DNA from 4 places in the Rhizobium sp. TAL182 genome. Region 1 is predicted to be linked to each of the others. Evidence: predicted binding sites of a transcription regulator. Region 1 holds the regulator's gene; each other region holds the start of a gene.

Region 1 (2,196 bases):
CGTGCCGAAGGGCAACGTGGTCGTGCCGATTTCCCGCCGCCTCGGCCTGACGGAACTGACCGAACGCACCTGCAAATGGCCGGTCGGCGATCCGCTGAAGGACGATTTCCACTTCTGCGGCTGCGAATCCCCTGACAATTCGCCCTATTGCAGCTACCATCAGAAGCTTGCCTACCAGCCGATCAACGAACGCCGCCGGGCGGCAGCGCGCGTCAGCTGAGCGGGCGACATCGTCGAGAGTGAGAAACGGGCCGAGCAGCCCGTTTTTTGTGATTAGAGTGGGGAAGCGACCTTTGTGTTTGGCAGCAAAGCCGACCACGCATTCCGTCATCCCAGGGCTTGACCCTGGGATCCACGACCAGGCACTCGGCTTCGATAATTTCCCTGCATTTGAATGCCATCGCTCCTCCCGCAGCGCCAGCCGCATGGATCCCAGGGTCAAGCCCTGGGATGACGGAGGAGAGGTGGTGCCTGGATGACAGAGGTGAGGTGGTGCCCGCTCATACGCCGCGCCGGTGCAATGAAGGGCCTGGGAAAGGCTGCACCGGCGGGAACGCCGACCACACACTCCCTCAGCCTCAGGCTTCCATCGAATAGCCGGCGCCGCGGACGGTGCGGATGACGTCCTGCATGTTGGAGAAATTCAGCGCCTTGCGCAGGCGGCCGACATGGACGTCGACGGTGCGTTCATCGACATAGATGTCGTGGCCCCAGACGCCGTCGAGCAGCTGCGAGCGCGAGAAGACGCGGCCCGGCGACGACATCAGGAATTCCAGCAGGCGGAATTCGGTCGGGCCGAGGCGGACTTCGCGGCTCTTGCGATGAACGCGATGGGTTTCGCGGTCGAGTTCGATATCGCCGCATTTCAACACCGAGGACAGCACCTCGGGACGGGCGCGACGCAGCATCGCCTTGACGCGGGCGACGAGTTCGGGGGTCGAGAAAGGCTTGACGACGTAATCGTCGGCGCCGGTGGACAGTCCGCGCACCCGCTCGCTCTCCTCGCCGCGCGCCGTCAGCATGATGATCGGCAGCCGCTCGGTTTCCGGCCGCATGCGCAGGCGCCGGCAGAGTTCGATGCCGGAGACGCCAGGCAGCATCCAGTCGAGGATGAGGAGATCGGGCGTGCGCTCCTGAAGCCTGATTTCGGCCTCGTCGCCGCGCAGGATGGTATCGACCTCGAAACCTTCCGCTTCGAGATTATAGCGGAGAAGCACGCTGAGGGCCTCTTCGTCTTCAACAACTGCAACTCTCGGGATCATGCGTGTCCGTCTCCTCGCGCACGATCCTTAAACCGGGAGTGATTTAAGCAAGGGATCCCGCGCAAAATCAGAAATTGGCTGCGACCTCTTTGCGCGCCCGGACGGGCGCGCACGCAATGGCTGGTTCGGCACGGTTATTCCGTGGCGGCACCGACGGTATTGGCGCTGTCGTCCTTCGGACGGTCGCCTTCCGGCTGGGCGCCGGTCGCCATGTAGTAGATCGTTTCGGCAATATTGGTGGCGTGGTCGCCGATGCGCTCGATGTTCTTGGCGCAGAAGAGCAGATGCGTGCAGCTCGTGATGTTGCGCGGATCTTCCATCATGTAGGTCAGGAGTTCGCGGAACAGCGAGGTGTACATCGCGTCGATCTCGTTGTCGCGTTCGCGAATGGCGGTCGCCTTGTCGGCGGCGCGCGTCGTATAGACGTCGAGCACTTCCTTGAGCTGGACGAGCGCCAGCTCGGACAGGTGCTCGAGACCACGAGCGAGCTTGCGCGGAACGCCGGTGCTCTGCACGGCGATGACGCGCTTGGCGGTATTCTTGCCGAGGTCGCCGACGCGTTCGAGATCGGCGGCGATGCGGATCGAACCCATGATTTCGCGCAGGTCGGCGGCCATCGGCTGGCGGCGGGCGATGGTGACGATCGCCTTGTCGCCGATTTCGCGCTCGGTGTGATCGAGGATCACGTCGTCGGAAATCACCTTCTGCGCCAGCGCGGTATCACCGTTGACCAGCGCCCGGACGGATTCGGCGACCATCTGCTCGGCCAGGCCGCCCATTTCGGAAATCCGCCTGGAGAGGAACTTCAGATCATCATCATAGGCAGAATAAATATGTGTCGATGCCATGGGGCTTTGTCCTCGAATAACGGGAAGGCTTCGGATGACCGCAATCAGCCGAAGCGACCCATGATGTAGTCCTGGGTGCGCGGATC
Region 2 (2,196 bases), 590 kb from region 1:
TTCACCTCGAGCAGCATGCCGACGATGTCGGCCTTTTCGTTGCGGCTGCGGGTATGGGAAACGACCGCAGCTGGCGTCGCATCCTCGATCTCGGACGTCGCGACAATGCCGATCGACTTCTTGGTCGTGCGGCGAACGGCCTCGCCAAAGGTTTCGACGCGCGGGTCGTCGAGTGCGGCCGGTGTCCGGTCCGCATAGACGCCGAGCGCGTTGACGGCCGTCTTGTGCCCAGTCATGAAGGCCGACATGGTGTTGGCCGAGTCCGTGGCAATGGCATTCGTCGCTGACGTGCCGATAAAAGCCATATGATCGAGATCGTCCATATTCAGGCGGCCGTTCGCTTTGCCCTCGGTCATGCCCTTGGACATGATGCGGGCGGCGGTGCGATGCGCGACGGAAAGGCCGTCGCCGAGCAGGAAGATAATGTTCTTGGCCTTCGGCTGAGCGGCGGTTTCGTAAACGTCCCAGGTGACCGATTTCGTCTCGTCGCCGGCGGAGACCTCGATCTTGTAGGCGCCGGGTTCCGAGATCTTCAAGCCGCGGAGCAGAAGAGCGGAACCGAGGGCCTTGTCTTCCTTGCCTTTTTCCAGCTCGATGAACTGCGCTTCGCCCCCAAGGACAGTCTTGTAATCCTTACCGTTGACCGTGACCTTCACATCTTCCGGCTTGATCTGCTTGTTGAGCTCGACCTTGAAATCGAATGGGGAGCCGGCAAGGATCGTCGCGCGATCAAGCGGATAGACTGTCGTCGCCTGAGCGGCGCCCGCGAGGATGGTGGTGGCCGCAAAGGCGGCGAGAAGCATACGCATGGAAAACCCCCGTTTTCGTTGCAGACATTGACAACCGGGCTGGGATATCTCCCGGGCATGACAGCGGCATGACAAAACGTCCGGGCTTGCGGCCGCCCCTTTTGACCTGCTGTCTGCTCACGCAAAAACCTTGACTCCTGTGGAAAACCTTCTAAGAGCAACAGCGGAAAAGGAATCTCCATGGTTCGCGACGAACACGCCATTGCCGCACGCGATGACCGGGCACGGGTTGCCGGGGTGGATATTGCCGTTCCGGTTTCTTCCAAAACCAAGGCCAAAACGACGACGAAAACCGTCTGACGTCTCTGGCCTGCCGCTCTCTCCCCGGCTCGGCTGGGGACAGGAAGACGCGTCCGTCGCGCCTTTCCCCTCACCGGACAAGAGGAGAGAAGAGAAAGAGAGCTTGAGAAATGGGTTTTAAAGTAGCAGTTGCGGGAGCGACCGGAAATGTTGGCCGGGAGATGCTCAACATCCTCTCCGAACGCGGCTTCCCCGCCGATGAGGTCGTGGCGCTCGCCTCGGCACGTTCGCAGGGCACCGAAGTGTCCTACGGCGACCGGACGCTGAAGGTTTCCAATCTGGAGAATTACGATTTCTCCGATACCGACATCTGCCTGATGTCGGCCGGCGGCGAGGTCTCCAAGAAGTTCTCGCCCAAGATCGGCCAGCAGGGCTGCGTCGTCATCGACAATTCCTCGGCCTGGCGCTATGACGCCGACGTGCCGCTGATCGTGCCGGAAGTGAACCCGGACGCCGTCACGCAGTTCACCAAGCGCAACATCATTGCCAATCCGAATTGCTCGACCGCACAGCTGGTGGTGGCGCTGAAGCCGCTGCACGACTTCGCCAAGATCAAGCGCGTCGTCGTCTCCACCTATCAGTCGGTCTCCGGCGCCGGCAAGGACGGCATGGACGAGCTCTTCAACCAGACGCGCGCGGTCTTCGTTGCCGATCCGATCGAGAACAAGAAGTTCACCAAGCGCATCGCCTTCAACGTCATCCCGCACATCGATAGCTTCATGGAAGACGGCTACACCAAGGAAGAATGGAAGGTGCTGGCCGAGACGAAGAAGATGCTCGATCCGAAGATCAAGGTGACCTGCACGGCGGTCCGTGTGCCCGTCTTCATCGGTCATTCGGAATCGGTCAACATCGAATTCGAAAACGAGATCACCGCCGATCAGGCTCGCGATATCTTGCGCGATGCCCCGGGCTGCCTTGTCATCGACAAGCGCGAGAACGGCGGCTACATCACGCCTTATGAATCCGCCGGCGAAGATGCGACCTACATCTCGCGCATTCGCGAGGACGCCACCGTAGAAAACGGCCTCAATATGTGGGTTGTTTCCGACAATCTGCGCAAGGGCGCGGCGCTGAACGCCATCCA
Region 3 (2,196 bases), 360 kb from region 1:
GGCCGGGCGCATGATCCATCAGCGAGACCAGCCGCACATGCGGATCGTTTTCGAAATCGGCGAAATGTTCGAGTACGTTGTCGGCCGAAACCTCGCAGCGAAGATGGATGAGGTGCTCGGCGCGCAGCCGGCCTTCCTTCTCCGCTGATTGAATGGCGTCGGCCATCTCGCGCATCTCGCCATGTTCGAAACCGCCGTCCTCGTCCGCGCCCATGCGCAGGCAGTCGAAGACCGTCGTGATGCCCGATGTGACGATCTGGGCGTCATGCGCCTGGACGGCAGCGGTCTTGTGCCAGCGGATGCCCGGGCGCGGCTGGTAATGGCCTTCGAGATGGTCGGTATGCAGTTCGACAAGGCCGGGAATGACGTAATCGCCCTCGAAATCTTCGCCGGCTACCGAATTGCCTTCGGAGACGTCGGCGATCTTGCCGTCGCGGATGAGGATCGATCCTGAAAGGATGTCGTCCTCCAGAACGATGCGGGCGTTGGAAAAGACGGTCTCTTTGCTCATATCGTCAGGTCTTTCAGCTTTTGGCGCCGGAAAGCGGCAGCCAGGAATGAACTTTGAACGGGGCGCCGCGCCTCTCCTCGATGAAGACGGCGAGGCCGGAAATCGAAAGCGGCCGGCCGGTGAAACCGGAAAAACGCTCCGCCAGGACCGTTTTCATCGTCTCGGCACGTGTCTCGGGCACCTGGCCGCTCAGCGTCATGTGGAAACCGAAATCCTCCATGACGTAAGGATAACCCCAGCGTTGCAGATTGGCGCGCTGGCTGTCGCTGAGCCTCTCCGGATTGCGGCGCGCGATATCGGCCTCGGAAAGCGTCGCGCGGAACGGCTCGAAGGATTTTACCACCTTCGCGGCGAAATCCTGAAGAGGTTGATGAAGAGAAGCCGGAACAAGGGCAAAAAAACGGCCGAGCTGCCCGAGCACGAGTTGAGGAATCTCGAAGGCGGGGGTCCGGGCGGCAAACTCCTCCGCGAAGGCCATGAGATCCTTTTCGGTGACGGAAGCGGCAAGCGAAAACGGCGCCTTGATCGTCGCGTGAAAGCCGTAGCGGCGTGGGTCGGCGGTCAGCTCGAACTGCTCTGCCGCACCGAGTGTCTCATGGTCGGGTGCAGGATAGGTTTCGCCGGTGAAAGCATCGCGGCCGAGCCAGCGCGAAGCCGCGCCGGTCAGGGGATCTTCCTTCGGCGGCGAGAAATAGAGGGCGTAGCGCAAGGCTTTTATCCTGGGGATCATCGAAACGGGGAGGGCAATGTGCAGTGATTTGGCGGCGAACCGCAAGCAGGCTCCCGGCTAAAAGATTTCCGTGACAGAATGATGATGGCGGCAGCGCCGCCACCGCCCCTCATCGATCGATCAGTGCGTCTTCGTGCCCATCAACCGGTGGCGCAGCGCGTTCGAAGCGGCGTCGAACAGGAAGACGACGATCAGGATCAGAATGACCATATAGGCGACGTTTTCCCAGTTGGCGTTGGTGCGCATCGCCTCCCAGAGCTTGAGGCCGATGCCGCCCGCGCCGACGGCGCCGATGATCGTGGCGCCGCGCACATTCGATTCCCACTGGTAGAGCGTCTGGCTGACGAAGATGGGAACGATCTGCGGCATGATGCCGTAACGATGGACGAGCACCGTCTGGGCGCCGGTCGATTTGATGCCTTCCCGCGGCTTGTTGTCGATGTTCTCGAGTCCCTCGGAATAGAGCTTGCCGAGCGTGCCGGTCTCGGTGAGGAAGATCGCGCCGCTGCCGGCAAGCGGCCCGGGGCCGAAGGCACGCGTCAGGAACAGCGCCCAGATCAGCATGTCGACCGAGCGCAGGAAATCGAAGAAGCGCTTGAGGATCTGATTCAGAAGGCGGTTCGGTGTGATGTTGCGCGCCGCCAGGAAGGCGAGCGGGAAGGCGGCGAGCGCGCCGAGCAGTGTTCCGAGAAAGGCCATGACGATCGTCTGGAACAGCTTGGTCCAGACGTCGCCATGCTGCCATTCGCTGTTGTTCCAGATGTCATCGAAGGCGAGCGACAGATTGGTCTGGTCGGGCTTGATGCGCGGGCCGGAGACGATGAGGCCGATGATTTCGCCGACCGGCTTGTCGAAGAAGGAGGATTGCGTGTCGAAGAGGAAATTCGCCCAGCCGAGGAAGCGTTTGCGAACCTTGACGCGATCGACGGAAATGCTGACGTCGCCGGCAAAGCCG
Region 4 (2,196 bases), 350 kb from region 1:
GCTGTGATCTTGGTGGTGCGCGGCAGACAGACGAAGCGCGTGCCCGACGTCAGCACGATGTCGATGCCGCGCGGGAAGAGCGCACGGTTCTCGGTCCAGAGCCTGAGGAAGGTCTCCGGCAGCCCCGCCGGCGCGATCTCCACGACGCTCTGGATGCCCGGACCCATCAGCGCCAGCCTGCGTCCGCCTTCGAGTTCGGGAAGTTCGATGACGACAGTCGTCGAGCGGTCGGGATATTCCTGCGTGCCTGATGCGAACAGGCCGAAGGAGCAAAGCGCAGTGCCCGCCTCAATGAAGGCAAAACGCGCATCGGCCTTTTCGGCTGTCAGGGGCGCGCCGGTGTGGAAGCCGAGCCACTCCGGCATGGCGGATTTCGCCAGTCCCGAGGTAAGCCAGACTGATGTGTCGTGGTCGCAAAGGGTGAGCGCGATCGCGCCGGCGGCAATGCCGAGCGGCGCCGGCGGAGCGATATCGGGCGCAACTGTCTGGATGGCGCCGGGACGGGCCATGCCGTCCATCAGCATCTTGAAGACGCTCTGCGCATGGAAAACCGGGTCGGCAAAACCGCCGGTCAAGGCTTCTGTCGCAAGACCCATCAGTTGTCTCCCCGTACCATGGTGAAGAAATCGACGCGGGTTGCCGCCGTCTCGTCCGCCTTGCGGCACTCAGCGACGGCGATGCGTGCGGCAATCGGCGAAAGCAGCGCCTGTTCGACGAAATCCCTGGTCGCCTCCTCCTGCCAGAGCGCATCGAAGATCGCCGCAAGGCGGGCCTTCTCCCGGTCGGTGCCGAGCGCCTGCGCATGGCCGATGGAGCCGGTCTCGAGCCGCACCGTTGCGCGCGTCACCGTCACCTCGCCGAGATTGAAAGGAGCTCCGCCGCCGCCGATGCGGCCGCGCACCATCACCAGTCCCGTCTCCGGTCCGCGCACCGGATAAGCCACGGGCTTCTGCGGCAACGCATCCCAGGCTACCTGGAGTTCGCTCCGTTCCGCACGCGCCAGCAGATCGGCGGCGCGTTTGCGCTCCGAGACCGTCTGTGACGCGGCGTCTTTCTTGTCCGCTGATATCATCGCTGCTTTCCCCGAAATGTCTATTGATATAGACAACCATACAAGCTATACCTAGCCTTAAATCGGTGTCGTGACAAGCGTGTGACATCGTGGGGCAAGGCAGGGGCAGAATGGCAGGACTGAAGCAGGTGCAGAGGCAGACAGGTGTGGCGCTCTGGCGTCAGATCGCCGATCGAATTCGCGAGTCGATCGGCAATGGAACCTATGACGAAACGGGAATGGTGCCGCCGGAAACGGTGCTGGCGCTGCAATTCGGCGTTAACAGGCATACGGTGCGCAGTGCGCTGGCGGCGCTGGCGCAGGAGGGAATCGTGCGCGCGGTGCAAGGTCGCGGCACGTTGATCGAGCGTAAGGAGCGCTTGAACTTCCCGATCACCCGGCGCACGCGCTTCACCGCCGGCATCGGCGATCAGGCGCGTGAGACGCGTGGTCTTCTGCTCGATGAGGCGCAGGAGGAGGCGAGTGCCGAGGTTGCCCGCTGGTTGGGCCTGAAACAGGGCGAGCAGGTGATCCGGCTGGAAACATTGCGCCATGCCGACAGGCGGCCGGTTTCAAAGGCGACGAGCTGGTTTCCCGCTGAACGCTTCGCGGGGATCGGCGAGGCCTACCGAAAGCATGAATCGATCACCAAGGCTTTCGCCGAGCTCGGGCTGGCGGACTACGTCCGGGCGACGACCGAGGTGACGGCCGCCCATGCTGCTACAGCCGACCTTGCCGATCTGGAACTCACCCCCGGCGCGATCCTGCTGATCGCCAAGGCAATGAACACCGATCTCGACGGCGTGCCGGTGCAATATTCGATCAGCCGTTTCGCCGCCGACCGGGTGCAGTTCACGATCGAGAACTGAGGCCAATAATTGAGGCAAGGCGTGCCGACCGCTTCCGACGGCACGCCTCATCGAATTAGACTAGTGTGCGCCGGACATATCGCCCAGAACTTCCTTGGACGCGACGGTGGAATCCGCCTTCAGCGTGTAGACCATCGGAACGCCGGTCGCGAGATTGAGGGCGAGCACGCCTTCTTTGCTCAGCTTGTCGAGCACCATGACCAGCGAGCGCAGCGAATTGCCATGGGCGGCGACCAGCACCTTTTCGCCGCGCAGCACGCGCGGCAGGATTTCCGT

What was found. The regulator PhoB, encoded in region 1, activates phosphate uptake and scavenging genes when phosphate is short. The targets are predictions, from matches to a motif close to TGTCATNNANCTGTCAT.
Region 2: Tal182_RS22085 (alkaline phosphatase) is a predicted target of PhoB. The motif match lies at 867-883, and genes of this name have one in related genera.
Region 3: Tal182_RS00950 (DUF1045 domain-containing protein) is a predicted target of PhoB. The motif match lies at 1,312-1,328, and genes of this name have one in related genera.
Region 4: phnF (phosphonate metabolism transcriptional regulator PhnF) is a predicted target of PhoB. The motif match lies at 1,143-1,159, and genes of this name have one in related genera.

Annotation. Positions count from the first base shown of each region.
Region 1 covers NZ_CP021024.1:553,997-556,192, reverse strand. The annotation lists gene Tal182_RS02785 (GcrA family cell cycle regulator) at 1-220, shown strand, start outside; gene phoB (phosphate regulon transcriptional regulator PhoB) at 579-1,262, opposite strand; gene phoU (phosphate signaling complex protein PhoU) at 1,397-2,110, opposite strand; gene pstB (phosphate ABC transporter ATP-binding protein PstB) at 2,155-2,196, opposite strand, start outside.
Region 2 covers NZ_CP021024.1:4,453,278-4,455,473, forward strand. The annotation lists gene Tal182_RS22085 (alkaline phosphatase) at 1-809, opposite strand, end outside; partial or broken gene Tal182_RS32530 (hypothetical protein) at 930-1,109, shown strand; gene Tal182_RS22090 (aspartate-semialdehyde dehydrogenase) at 1,220-2,196, shown strand, end outside.
Region 3 covers NZ_CP021024.1:193,573-195,768, forward strand. The annotation lists gene Tal182_RS00945 (alpha-D-ribose 1-methylphosphonate 5-triphosphate diphosphatase) at 1-511, opposite strand, end outside; gene Tal182_RS00950 (DUF1045 domain-containing protein) at 525-1,220, opposite strand; gene phnE (phosphonate ABC transporter, permease protein PhnE) at 1,362-2,196, opposite strand, start outside.
Region 4 covers NZ_CP021024.1:203,492-205,687, forward strand. The annotation lists gene phnH (phosphonate C-P lyase system protein PhnH) at 1-596, opposite strand, end outside; gene phnG (phosphonate C-P lyase system protein PhnG) at 596-1,072, opposite strand; gene phnF (phosphonate metabolism transcriptional regulator PhnF) at 1,183-1,920, shown strand; gene Tal182_RS01015 (2,3-bisphosphoglycerate-dependent phosphoglycerate mutase) at 1,981-2,196, opposite strand, start outside.